One region of the Paractinoplanes hotanensis genome, then DNA from elsewhere that is predicted to be linked to it. Evidence: predicted binding sites of a transcription regulator. Region 1 holds the regulator's gene; each other region holds the start of a gene.

The links. The regulator HrcA, encoded in region 1, represses chaperone genes, less so after heat shock. The targets are predictions, from matches to a motif close to GGTTNGCACNCTCNNNNNGAGNGTGCNAACC.
Region 2: groES (co-chaperone GroES) is a predicted target of HrcA. The motif match lies at 2,005-2,035, and genes of this name have one in related genera.
Region 3: groL (chaperonin GroEL) is a predicted target of HrcA. The motif match lies at 2,521-2,551, and genes of this name have one in related genera.

What each region holds. Positions count from the first base shown of each region.
Region 1 is NZ_JAMQOL010000032.1:116,942-121,191, forward strand. It holds gene LXN57_RS23610 (DUF4241 domain-containing protein) at 1-398, shown strand, start outside; gene dnaJ (molecular chaperone DnaJ) at 625-1,767, opposite strand; gene hrcA (heat-inducible transcriptional repressor HrcA) at 1,785-2,807, opposite strand; gene LXN57_RS23625 (DUF4870 domain-containing protein) at 2,968-3,591, shown strand; gene hemW (radical SAM family heme chaperone HemW) at 3,629-4,250, opposite strand, start outside.
Region 2 is NZ_JAMQOL010000026.1:821-5,070, reverse strand. It holds gene ybaK (Cys-tRNA(Pro) deacylase) at 199-684, opposite strand; gene LXN57_RS19960 (class I SAM-dependent methyltransferase) at 738-1,934, opposite strand; gene groES (co-chaperone GroES) at 2,183-2,491, shown strand; gene groL (chaperonin GroEL) at 2,565-4,214, shown strand.
Region 3 is NZ_JAMQOL010000008.1:166,209-170,458, forward strand. It holds gene LXN57_RS06930 (glycerol-3-phosphate dehydrogenase/oxidase) at 1-540, opposite strand, end outside; gene groL (chaperonin GroEL) at 674-2,296, opposite strand; gene LXN57_RS06940 (hypothetical protein) at 2,619-3,539, opposite strand; gene LXN57_RS06945 (GNAT family N-acetyltransferase) at 3,636-4,145, shown strand; gene LXN57_RS06950 (hypothetical protein) at 4,145-4,250, shown strand, end outside.

The DNA of each region.
Region 1 (4,250 bases):
CGGTGACCGTCAGCTTGGCCACCTTCACCGACGACCTTGCCCACACCCGAGTGGCGGCGATGCGGATCGACATCAGCGACCGGCACCCGGTGCGCTGGGAGCCGGCCCTGCGTGACGGCCAGGACCTGCTCGACCTGGGCTACGGCGAGTTCTTCGGCTTCGGGGTGGACGCCGGCCTGGCCTGCTTCGTCGACGAGGACAACCGCGAACGCCTGACCGACGAGTGGCAGTCCCTGGAGCTTCGGGACCCACGCTTCGTCACGCTGTCGGGCGGCGACATGATCGCCTGGTCCAGCGGCTGGGGTGACGGCGCCTACCCGACGTGGATCGGCCGCGACCACTCGGGCCGGGTCACCTCGTTCATCGCCGACATGCTGCTGTTCCCCTCGGACGACTGAGCACCGACGACTCAACGCCTCGCAGCCCGGTCCCAGCGGCCCACCCCGAGCGTGGGCCGAGAAAGCACGGGCCGGCTGACGACGGGGTTCCGTTTGAAGCGCAACCCCTTACGCACGTCGTCGTGGTGGGGTGAGCGCCCTGGACGCGCCAGCGGCCAGCTCGCCCCGCCGCGACCCTCGGCGGGAGCAGCGGCCCGAACCCACCACCCCGCTACGACATCTGCTCTTAGTGCCCGTTGAAAGCGTCTCGCATCCGGCTGAAGAAGCCGCCCTGCTTGCTGAGCTCGGCCACGTCCTCGCCGCGGGTCTTGGCGAAGTCGCGCAGCATCCGCTCCTGATCGGCCGTCAGCTTGGTCGGCGTTCGCACATCCAGGTGGACGAACAGGTCGCCCCGGCCCTGACCCCGCAGGTGCGGCACGCCCTTGCCCCGGATGCGCAGCGTGCTGGCCGGCTGGGTGCCCTGCTTGACCTCGATGCCCTCTTCGCTGTCGAGGGTCTTGATCGTCAGGCGGGTGCCGAGCGCGGCCGCGGTCATCGGGAGCGTGACCCGGCAGTGCAGGTCGTCGCCCTTGCGGGAGTAGACGTCGTGCGGGCGCTCGTGGATCTCGACGTAGAGGTCACCGGGGGTGCCGCCGCCGGGGCCGACCTCGCCCTGCTGGGCCAGGCGGATGCGCATGCCGTCCTCGACGCCGGCCGGGATCTTGACCGTGAGCGAGCGGCGGGTGCGGACGCGGCCGTCGCCGGCGCAGGTGGGGCAGGGGTGCGGGATGACCGTGCCGTGGCCCTGGCAGGTGGCGCAGGGGCGGGACGAGACGACCTGGCCCAGGAAGGTGCGCTGCACGCTCTGCACCTCGCCCCGGCCGCCACACGTCTCGCAGGTGGCCAGGTGGGTGCCGGGCGCGGTGCCGGCGCCGGTGCACTGGGTGCACAGCACGGCGGTGTCGACGGTGATCGGGGCTTCGACGCCGAACGCCGTCTCGACCAGGTCGAGTTCCAGGCGCAGGATCGCGTCAGCGCCGGGACGGGTGCGCGGGCGCGGGCCGCGGGCGTTGCCGCCGGCCGCGGAGCCGAAGAACGCGTCCATGATGTCCTGGAAGCCGACGAACGCGCCGCCGGGGCCGCCCTGCCCGCCGGGGCCCATGCCGCCGCCGGGGGCGAGCGGGTCGCCGCCGAGGTCGACGATCTGGCGCTTCTGGTCGTCGGAGAGGACCTCGTACGCCGCGTTGATGTCCTTGAACTTCTCGTGCGCTTCCGGATCGGGGTTGACGTCCGGGTGATATTGCCGAGCCAGTTTGCGGTAGGCGCGCTTGATCTCGTCGTCGGTGGCTTCCCGGCTCACGCCGAGAATGCCGTAGTAGTCCTTGGCCACGGGCTCCGCAATCCTCGTCAGTTCTGTGCTAGAAGGTCGCCCACGTAGCGTGCCACCGCGCGCACGGTCGCGATGGTGCCGGGGTAATCCATCCGGGTGGGACCCAGCACCCCGAGCCCACCGACGATCGTCGCGCCTGGGCCGTAACCCGTGCTGACCACCGACGCCGACCGCAGGTTGTCGATCTTGTTTTCGTCACCGATGCGCACCCGGGTCATGCTGGGCTCGAGATCGCCGATCAACTTGAGCAGGATGACCTCTTCCTCGAGGGCTTCGAGGACGGGGCGCAGCGTGCCCTGGAAGTCGAGCACACCCCCACGAGTCAGGTTAGCCGTGCCCGCCAAGGCGAGGCGTTCCTCACTGCGCTCGACGAGCGTCTCGAGCAGCACGGAGGCCAGACAGGCCATGGTGGCACGGCTGCCGGGCGCGCATTCGTCGACCAGGCCCTGCACGAGCGGCGGCGTGTCGGACAGCCGCTGACCGGCCAGTTTCTCGTTCACCCGGCGGCGCAGGTCGGTCACGTCCTCGGCCGGGACGGGCCCGGGCAGCTCGACCAGCCGCTGCTCGACCCGGCCGGTGTCGGCGATCATCACGAGCATGAGCCGGGTGGTGGAGATCGGCACGAGCTCGAGGTGGCGCACCGACGACCGGGCCAGCGACGGGTACTGCACGACCGCGACCTGGCGGGTCAGCTGGGCGAGCAGGCGCACCGTGCGGTGCACCACGTCGTCAAGGTCGACGGCGCCGATCAGGAAGCGCTCGATGGCCCGGCGCTCGGCCGGGGTGAGCGGCTTGACCTTGGAGAGCCGGTCGACGAAGAGCCGGTAGCCGGCGTCGGTCGGCACGCGACCGGCGCTGGTGTGCGGCTGCCGGATGTAACCTTCCTCCTCCAGCACCGCCATGTCGTTACGCACGGTAGCCGGCGACACGCCCAACTGGTGGCGCTCGACCAGCGACTTGGAGCCGACCGGCTCCTGCGTCTCGACGTAGTCCTCGACGATCGCCCGCAGCACCTCGAGCTTGCGGTCATCCAGACTCAATGACCCCGCCCCCTCTCCTGCTGCTTGGCACTCCCACGGACAGAGTGCCAGTCTACGTCGCCACCGGCGTCAGCGCGATGATCGTGCCGCCTGTCTATTCACCGACTCGATCAGCATGTCGCTCTCGACCGCATTGAACTGCGGCTCTACGGTGTCAGCCATGACTGAACCACCTCGCCCGCCCGGTGAAGGTAACCCGAACGACCCGACGCGGCCGTTCAACCCTTATGCGGCTAACGACCCGACTTCCGGTTCGACACCGCCTCCTCCGCCGCCCTACGGCTCGCCACCCCCGTCCGACCCCGGCTACGGCCCGCCGACGTCGGGTCCGGGCTACGGCGCGCCGCCGCCCACCTCCGGCCCCGGTTACGGCGCGCCGCCGCCCGGCTACGGCAACCCGCCGCCGTACGGCTACCAGCAGCCCGGCTACGGCGCCGGCTCGGCCCAGGACGACAAGACCTGGATCCTGATCGCGCACTTCGGCGGCGCGCTGGGCGCCCTCATCGGCGGTGGCCTCGGCGGCTGGATCGCGCCGTTGGTCGTCATGCTCGCCAAGGGCAGTCAGTCGGCGGTCGTGCGGACCGAGGCGGTCAAGGCGCTGAACTTCCAGATCGTCTGGACGATCGCCGGCATCATCGGCTGGGCCACCATCTGTGCCGTCATCGGCTTCGTGATCATCCCGATCGCCGCGCTGATCTCGATCATCTTCGGCGTGATCGCCGGCCTGAAGGCGGTCAACAACGAGCCGTACAACTACCCGATGACCATCAATCTGATCAAGTAGGGCGCGGCAAATGCGCCGGGGACGGAGCCCCGGCGCGTTACACCACGTCCCGGATCACGGCATCGGCCAGCAGGCGGCCACGCAGGGTGAGGGCGAGACGGCCGCTCTCGTACGCCGCGGGATCGAGCAACCCGTCGGCCAGCGCCTGCTTCGCGCCCACCCGGTCGACCCGGTCGAGCGCGATGCCCTCGCGCAGCCGCACCCGCAGCATCACGTCCTCGACGTGCCTGTCCTCGTCGCTCAGCAGTTCCCGCCCGTGCCCGGGCGACAGACCTTCGACGAGCCTCTTCCCGTACGCGGCGGGGTGCTTGACGTTCCACCAGCGAACCCCGCCGACGTGGCTGTGCGCGCCCGGCCCCAGGCCCCACCAGTCGGCGCCGGTCCAATAGAGCAGGTTGTGCCGGCAGCGCGCCGCCTCGGAGGTGGCCCAGTTCGAGACCTCGTACCACTGGAAGCCGGCCTCGCTCAGCGCCGCCTCCGCCGCCAGATAGCGGTCGGCGGCCACGTCGTCCGACGGGTACGGGATCTCGCCCCGCCGCATGCGGGCCGCCATCCGGGTGCCGTCCTCGACGATCAGGGCGTACGCGCTGACGTGGTCGACGCCGGCCTCGACCACCTTGCGCAGCGACCCGGCGAAGTCGTCGGCCGTCTCGCCCGGC
Region 2 (4,250 bases), on a different contig from region 1:
CAATCCGGCAACACGGCGGTGACAGGAGTCGAACGGCCCTGGTGACGCCCGGCCCCCCGCCTCCGGCCGATCGCTGACGTGGCTCACCATGTGACGCTAAGTCAGCAACCTGACCGGTTCGCACCATTCTCTAGAGAAAGATCCTCTCGGCGCGTAACGTTGTCGTAACGGCTCGCGGCCATGATGCTGTTTCGGGCTCTATGTCCGGATCATGACGGCTACGGCGTCGGTGAGGCGAAGCAGATCGGCCGGTCTCAGACTGACCTGGAGACCTCGCCGGCCCGCCGAGACGTACATCAGATCGAGCCCGAGCGCCGAGTCGTCGACGACCGTCGGCAGCTTCTTGCGCTGGCCCAACGGGCTGATCCCACCCCGCACATAACCGCTGCTGCGCTCGGCGGCGGCGCGATCGGCCAGGACTGCCCGTTTACCCCCGGCCGCTTGCGCGAGCGCCTTGAGGTCGAGTTCGCCGGTCACCGGCACCACACCGACCACGAGCCCGCCGTCCACCTCGGCGACCAGCGTCTTGAAGACACGCTCCGGCGCCACCCCGAGAGCCTCCGCGACCAGCGCGCCGTAGTTCGGGGCGTCGGGCGAGACGTCGTACGGATGCAGGGTGTGCTCGACCTTCTGGGCGGTCAGCAACGCGGCGGCCGGCGTGCCGGCGGCGGCCTTCTTAGCCATGCCGCGCACGGTACTCGCGGCTCCCCCGGCACGCGGGCCTGCCCCGCCGCGCCTCAGGCCCCGCAGAGAATCACTGTCGGCGCGCCTGCCACTCGGGTGAGCACCAACGAGGCCGCCTGCGGGCCGGACAGACGCAGATCCTTGCGGAGCTGGTCCGGCTCGAGGGCAGAGCCGCGCTTGCGGATCTCCAGGCGGCCCACGCCCCGCTCCCGGAGGAGTGCCCGCAGCCGCTTCAGCGAGAACGGCAGCACGTCGGTGATCGCCAGGCGGCGGGCGAAGGGTGTGTCGACGGGGTGGTCGGTGTAGACGTACGCGATCGACGGGTCGCCCAGCCGGCCGCCGACGGTGTCGGCGAACTCGGCGACCAGATGCGCGCGCACCACGGCCGGATCCGGGTCGTAGAGGTACGTCCCGACGCCACCCACCTCCGCCGTCCGCTCGCCACTTCCGGTCAGCTCCACTCCTCCGGCGGCGCCTCCCGCCGCGGCGCCGGAGGGCACCAGGGACGCGCGGCGGGGCACTTCCGCGAGGGGGCCGCACCAGAACGCGGCCTCGACCAGGTCGCCGCCCACGCTCACCCACTCCCCCTCGGCGCCGGGCGGCAGCAGGTCATGGTCGATGCCGGGGGCCAGCTTCAGCACCGTGCGGGGCACCCGCTCGGCCAGACCGGCGATGAAATCCCAGGGCGGCGAGTACGACCGGGGGTCGAAGACCCGCCCGCGGCCGGCCTTCCGCCGCGCCGGATCGGCGAAGACCGCGTCGAAGTCCTCGACGCGCACGGTTGTCGCGTCGGCGCACTCCACCGTGATCCGGTCGGCCAGGCCGAGCGCCCGGGCGTTGGCCGCCGCGAACTCCGCCGTCACCGGATCGGCGTCGACGGCGTACACGGCGATCCCGGCCCGAGCCGCAGCGAGCGCGTCCGAACCCAGCCCGCAGCCGAGGTCGGCCAGGGTCCTGACGCCGGCGGAGGCCAGCCGGGCGGCCCGGCGGTTCGCGACGACGGCCCGGGTCGCCTGCTCGAGGCCGGCCCGGGTGAAGAACATGCCGGCGGCGTCGGGGCCGAACTTCGCGACCGCACGGCGGCGCAGATCGACCTGCGTCAGCGCGGCGGCGGCGAGATCGGGCTCGACCCCGGCCGAGCGCAGCGCCGAGGCGGCGGCGAGCGGATCCCGGCCGGCGGTCTCGGCCGCCAGGGCCAGGGCGGTCACCCCTTCGGGGGTACGGAAACGGGCAGTCGACTCGGCGGTCACGCAGGCATTCTCCACGGCACACCGGAACTAGCACTCTGGTTGACGGAGTGCTAGTTCCGGCCTAATCTCCGATTAGCACTCTCAACATGAGGGTGCCAGCCGAGCGCCCGTCCCGGGCGATCGGTAGGCACCAGGCGGACCGGCACCCGCGACGACGGCCCCGCCCGGTGGCATGAGGCAGCAGAGTTCTTGTTTGCTCTGGCCGGCCAATCTCTGGCCGGCGAAACGATACCCAGGAGGGTATGCCCGTGACTACCGCGACCAAGGTTGCGATCAAGCCGCTCGAGGACCGCATCGTGGTCCAGGCGAACGAGGCTGAGACGACCACGGCGTCGGGCATCGTGATCCCCGACACCGCCAAGGAGAAGCCGCAGGAGGGCACCGTCCTCGCTGTCGGCCCCGGCCGCATCGACGACAAGGGCAACCGCATTCCGGTTGACGTCAAGGTCGGCGAGACGGTCCTCTACTCGAAGTACGGCGGCACCGAGGTCAAGTACGCCGGCGAGGAGTACCTGGTGCTCTCCGCCCGCGACGTCCTCGCGGTCATCGAGAAGTGACCTACTGACAGTGCTAATCGCCCTGGCCCGTGCGAACGGGCCAGGGCGGTGGTGCGTGAAGGGCTATTGAACAATGGCGAAGATTCTCAGCTTCTCGGACGACGCGCGCCACCTGCTCGAGCACGGCGTCAACGCGCTCGCTGACACGGTCAAGGTCACCCTCGGCCCGCGCGGTCGCAACGTCGTCCTCGACAAGAAGTTCGGCGCGCCCACGATCACCAACGACGGTGTCACCATCGCCAAGGAGATCGAGCTCACCGACCCGTACGAGAACCTCGGCGCGCAGCTGGTCAAGGAGGTGGCGACCAAGACCAACGACGTCGCCGGCGACGGGACCACCACCGCCACGGTGCTCGCCCAGGCGCTGGTCCGCGAGGGCCTGCGCAACGTGACCGCGGGCGCCAACCCGATCGCGCTCAAGCGGGGCATGGACCAGGCGTCCGAGACCGTCTCCAAGGCGCTGCTCGGCAAGGCCGTCGAGGTCGCCGACCACAAGGCGATCGCCAACGTGGCCACCATCTCGGCCCAGGACTCCACCATCGGCGAGCTCATCGCCGAGGCGATGGACCGGGTCGGCCGCGACGGTGTCATCACCGTCGAGGAGGGCTCGGCCATGGCGACCGAGCTCGAGGTCACCGAGGGTCTGCAGTTCGACAAGGGCTTCATCTCCCCGAACTTCGTGACCGACGCCGAGTCGCAGGAGGCCGTCCTCGAGGACGCGCACATCCTGATCACGACTCAGAAGATCTCCAGCATCGAAGAGATGCTTCCGCTGCTCGAGAAGGTTCTGCAGTCGAGCAAGCCGCTACTCATCATCGCGGAGGACGTCGAGGGCCAGGCCCTGTCCACCCTGGTGGTCAACGCCCTGCGCAAGACGCTGAAGGTGGCCGCCGTCAAGGCGCCCGGCTTCGGTGACCGGCGCAAGGCGATGCTCCAGGACATGGCGATCGCCACCGGCGGCGAGCTCGTCGCCCCCGAGCTCGGCTACAAGCTCGACCAGGTCACCCTCGACATGCTGGGTTCCGCCCGGCGCGTCGTGGTCGACAAGGAGAACACCACGATCGTCGACGGCGGCGGCCAGTCCTCCGAGGTCACCGACCGGGTCCAGCAGATCCGGAAAGAGATCGAGGCCTCCGACTCCGACTGGGACCGCGAGAAGCTCCAGGAGCGCCTCGCGAAGCTCTCCGGCGGCATCGCGGTGATCAAGGTCGGCGCCGCCACCGAGGTCGAGATGAAGGAGCGCAAGCACCGCATCGAGGACGCCATCGCGGCGACCAAGGCCGCGGTCGAGGAGGGCACCGTCCCCGGCGGCGGCGCCGCCCTGGCGCAGGTGGCCACGGAGCTCGACGGCGGTCTGGGCCTCACCGGCGAGGAGGCGATCGGCGTGTCGATCGTCCGCAAGGCGCTGGTCGAGCCGCTGCGGTGGATCGCGCAGAACGCCGGCCACGACGGCTACGTCGTGGTGGGCAAGGTCGCCGAGCTCGGGTGGGGTCACGGCCTGAACGCCGCCACCGACGAGTACGTCGACCTGGCGGCGGCCGGCATCATCGACCCGGTGAAGGTGACCCGCAACGCGGTCTCCAACGCCGTTTCGATCGCGGGCCTGCTGCTGACCACGGAAAGCCTCGTGGTCGACAAGCCGGCCGAGCCGGAGCCGGCCGCGGCCGGTGGCCACGGGCACAGCCACGGTGGCCACGGCCACCAGCACGGCCCGGGCTTCTGACCCGCCAGTAACGCAAAAGAAAGGGCGCGCCCCGTG
Region 3 (4,250 bases), on a different contig from region 1:
GGCGCCGTTCACCGTGTCGGCCCGGAGGCTCGGGAAGAGGTGGCGGGCGCCGTCGCGGCTCAGATGCCGGTGCAGCGGCATGCCCCGGCCCGTGCCGAAGATACCGGCGAACACGTCGTACGCGGCGACACCGAGCCCGTAGTAGGCCCGTCGGCCCACCCGGGCGGCCGGGTTGCCGGCCGGCAGCGGCACCAGGATCGGCACCGGGCGTACGAGGTGGGGCGCCAGCCGGGTCGAGAGCAGGCCCCGCTCGGTCAGCGCCTCGTGCACCAGGTGCAGTTCGAGCTGTTCCAGGTAGCGCAGACCGCCGTGGATCAGCTTGCTGGAGCGGCTGGATGTGCCGGCTGCCAGGTCGCGGGCCTCGACCAGAGCCACCTTGAGGCCGCGGGAGGCCGCGTCGAGGGCCGCACCGGCGCCGGTGACGCCGCCGCCGACGACCAGGACGTCGAACTGTTCGTCACGCAGGCGCCGGAGGTCGGAGACCCGCCGGATCGGGGAGAGACGGCCGGCCGCGTAACGGGAGACGGAGGGTTCGCGCACCTGTCCCAGGTTACGCGGCCCCGCCGCTTCCCAAAGTCGCTCGCCGTCGCGACCGTTCCGCACTCAGCCGCCGCAGGTCACACGACAGCAAAAGGGCGGGTCGCTCACGCGACCCGCCCTTTCAAGACTGGACTCAGAAGTCCATGTCACCGCCGCCCGGGGCACCGGCCGGAGCCGGGTTCTTCTCGGGCTTGTCGGCCACGACGGCCTCGGTGGTGAGGAACAGCGCGGCGATCGACGCGGCGTTCTGCAGCGCCGAGCGGGTGACCTTGGCCGGGTCGATGATGCCCGCGGCCAGCAGGTCGACGTACTCGCCGTTGGCGGCGTTGAGACCGTAACCGGCCTCCAGGTTGCGCACCTTCTCGACCACGACGCCGCCCTCGAGGCCGGCGTTCACGGCGATCTGACGCAGCGGGGCGTCGAGCGCGACCTTGACGATGTTGGCGCCGGTGGCCTCGTCGCCGACCAGGTCGAGCTTGTCGAACGCGGTCTTGCCGGCCTGCACCAGGGCGACGCCACCACCGGGCACGATGCCCTCCTCGACGGCCGCCTTCGCGTTGCGAACGGCGTCCTCGATGCGGTGCTTGCGCTCCTTGAGCTCGACCTCGGTGGCCGCGCCGACCTTGATGACCGCAACGCCGCCGGCCAGCTTGGCCAGGCGCTCCTGCAGCTTCTCGCGGTCGTAGTCGGAGTCCGACTTCTCGATCTCGGCGCGGATCTGGTTGACCCGGCCCTGGATCTGCTCGGCGTCGCCCGCACCGTCGACGATGGTGGTCTCGTCCTTGGTGATGACGACCTTGCGGGCCGAGCCCAGCAGGCTCAGGTCGGCGTTCTCGAGCTTGAGGCCGACCTCTTCGCTGATGACCGCGCCACCGGTGAGGATGGCGATGTCCTCGAGCATGGCCTTGCGACGGTCACCGAAGCCGGGGGCCTTGACGGCGACCGACTTGAAGGTGCCGCGGACCTTGTTGACGACCAGGGTGGCCAAGGCCTCGCCCTCGACGTCCTCGGCGATGATGACGAGCGGCTTGCCGCCCTGCATGACCTTCTCGAGGACCGGCAGCAGGTCCTTGACCGCGGAGATCTTGCTGTTCGCGATCAGGATGTAGGGGTCGTCGAAGACGGCCTCCATGCGCTCGGCGTCGGTCATGAAGTAGGCCGACACGAAGCCCTTGTCGAAGCGCATGCCCTCGGTGAGCTCGAGCTCGAGACCGAAGGTGTTGCTCTCCTCGACGGTGATGACGCCTTCCTTGCCGACCTTGTCCATGGCCTCGGCGATGATCTCGCCGACCGTGGAGTCACCGGCGGAGATGGAGGCGGTCGAAGCGATCTGCTCCTTGGTCTCCACGTCCTTCGAGAGCTGCTGAAGAGCCTCGGAAACGGCCGAGACGGCGGCCTCGATGCCCCGCTTGAGGGCCATCGGGTTGGCGCCGGCGGCGACGTTCCGCAGGCCCTCGCGAACCAGCGCCTGGGCCAGAACGGTCGCCGTCGTCGTGCCGTCACCGGCGACGTCGTCGGTCTTCTTGGCGACCTCCTTGACCAGCTCGGCGCCGATCTTCTCGAAGGTGCCCTCGAGCTCGATCTCCTTGGCGATGGATACACCATCGTTGGTGATCGTGGGGGCGCCCCACTTCTTCTCGAGCACGACGTTGCGGCCCTTGGGGCCGAGCGTCACCTTGACGGCGTCGGCGAGCTGGTTCATACCACTCTCGAGGCCGCGACGAGCTTCCTCGTCAAATGCGATGATCTTGGCCATACGGCTGTGTCCTCCTGGACATTCGAGGTGCTGGGCCGTGGGCCCCGCCCCCGCACGTGTGCGGAACTCTGCGGACGTCACCACCTGGCGATGTGACGTCCTCAGGCCGAGCCGGATAGCCCGCGACGACCGGCCCCGTGCCCCGGCGCCGATGGCGACGCCGCGACCGAGACCCCACCGTCCCGACCTGCTTGGCACTCAACAGTCGCGAGTGCCAATGACTTGTTTAGCACTCTCGCAGGGCGAGTGCAAGGAAACCCCCTCCGGCCACCCCGCCCTCCGCCCAAGACCTGAGCGAAGGCTGAGCTGCTGCCCCGCCCGCTCAGTCCTCGGGCGCGGCCAGCTCGCGCATCAGGGAAAGGCTGGTCACCGGCTCGTCGGCCCGGCGCGCCTGCGCATACGTGACCAGGGCCGCGATCGCCCACAGCTGAACCGCGACCACCCCGGCCGCGGTGGCCGCGAACCCGCCGAGCAGAGCCTCGGCCAACCCCGGCGCCACGACGACCGCGGCCGCCGCGGTGATCAGGCCGACCGGCCGGACGCGCGTGAGCAGATGCAGAGCGCGGCGGCGCCCCCGGCCGCGTTCGATCAGCACGACACAGCCGAGGACGCCGCCGAAGGTCAGCACGCCGGTGGAGACGACCCCGAGCACGACGGCGAGCGGCACAGCGGCGGCCAGACCGAACTGATCCTCGGTGAGCAGCAACGGCAGGCTGCCGGTGAGCACCGAGAAGGCGGCGAACCACAGCCACAGGGCCCGCAGCCGCAGGGCGACCAGCGACCAGGCGCGGCGCAGCCGGGGCCGGGAGCCGCCGGCCGCCCGGGGCACGGCCACCCCGGCCACCCCGGCCAGGCTCAGCACCTGGGGCAGCGCGGACACCGCCAGATAGGCCAGCCACATGAACGGGAGCAGCAGCAGCCCCAGGCCGTCGGCCAGGCCGGAGAGGTACGGCGCGGCGATCACCGCCTCGTCCAGCCGGCCGACGAAGAAATGCATGGGCAGGGCGATCAGGACCATTACGGGCAGCAGGGCGATCGCGTTGCGGCCGAGCACCCCGCCGAAGCGGTGCGACCACTCCGCCTGGCCCGGGCCGGGGACCAGCGCGTCGGACAGCGACGGAACGGGCGGCACAAACGCGCGGGACAGGGTGAGGTCGGCCGTGCGCCCCTCGGCGTCGAACGGATCGGCGGCCGCCACCACCGGCGCCTCGACCATGAAGATGCGAGCCTCGCCGTGGTCCATCCGGACACCATGCCCGAGCCACGGCCGGGCCGCCACCCCGTCCGATGTGCGCCAATCCGCTTGCCGCCCGGCGCCGGGCGAGGTAGTCAGAACGGCATGGGCAGCTGGAACGTGCACCGGGTGACGGCGGGCGACGCGGCTCGCATGCGCGCGTTACGGCTCGAGATGCTGGCCGACAGCCCGCTGGCGTTCCTCGAGACCCTCGCCGACGCGGCCGCACGGTCCCACGAGTCCTACCGCCGCCGCATCATCGAGGCCTCGACCGGCGCCGGCTTCGCCAATTTCGTGGCCGATCCCGGCAACGGCGGTCGCCTGATCGGGCACGCCGGCGGCACGGTGATGCCCGAGTTCCCGGGCGAGACGGTGATCTTCGCGGTCTACGTCACGCCGGCCCACCGCGGCGGCAAGGTGCTGGCCGACCTGATCGAGGCGGTCAACGACTGGAGCCGGGCCGCGGGCCGCAGACGGGCCCTGCTCGAGGTGGTCGTGGGCAACGACCGGGCCGTCCGGGCGTACGAGAAGCTGGGTTTCACCGACACGGGTGAGCGCGTGCCCCACCCGGTGATCCCCACGCTCACCGAGCTGCGGATGCGCCGGAGCCTCTGATGCCCGCGCGCCACGTGACCCGGGGCATCCTCACCGCGCTGAACGGCACCACCGGCGCGGGCCTGCTGATCGCGCTGGCCACGCGCACCCGGCTGCGCCGCGGCC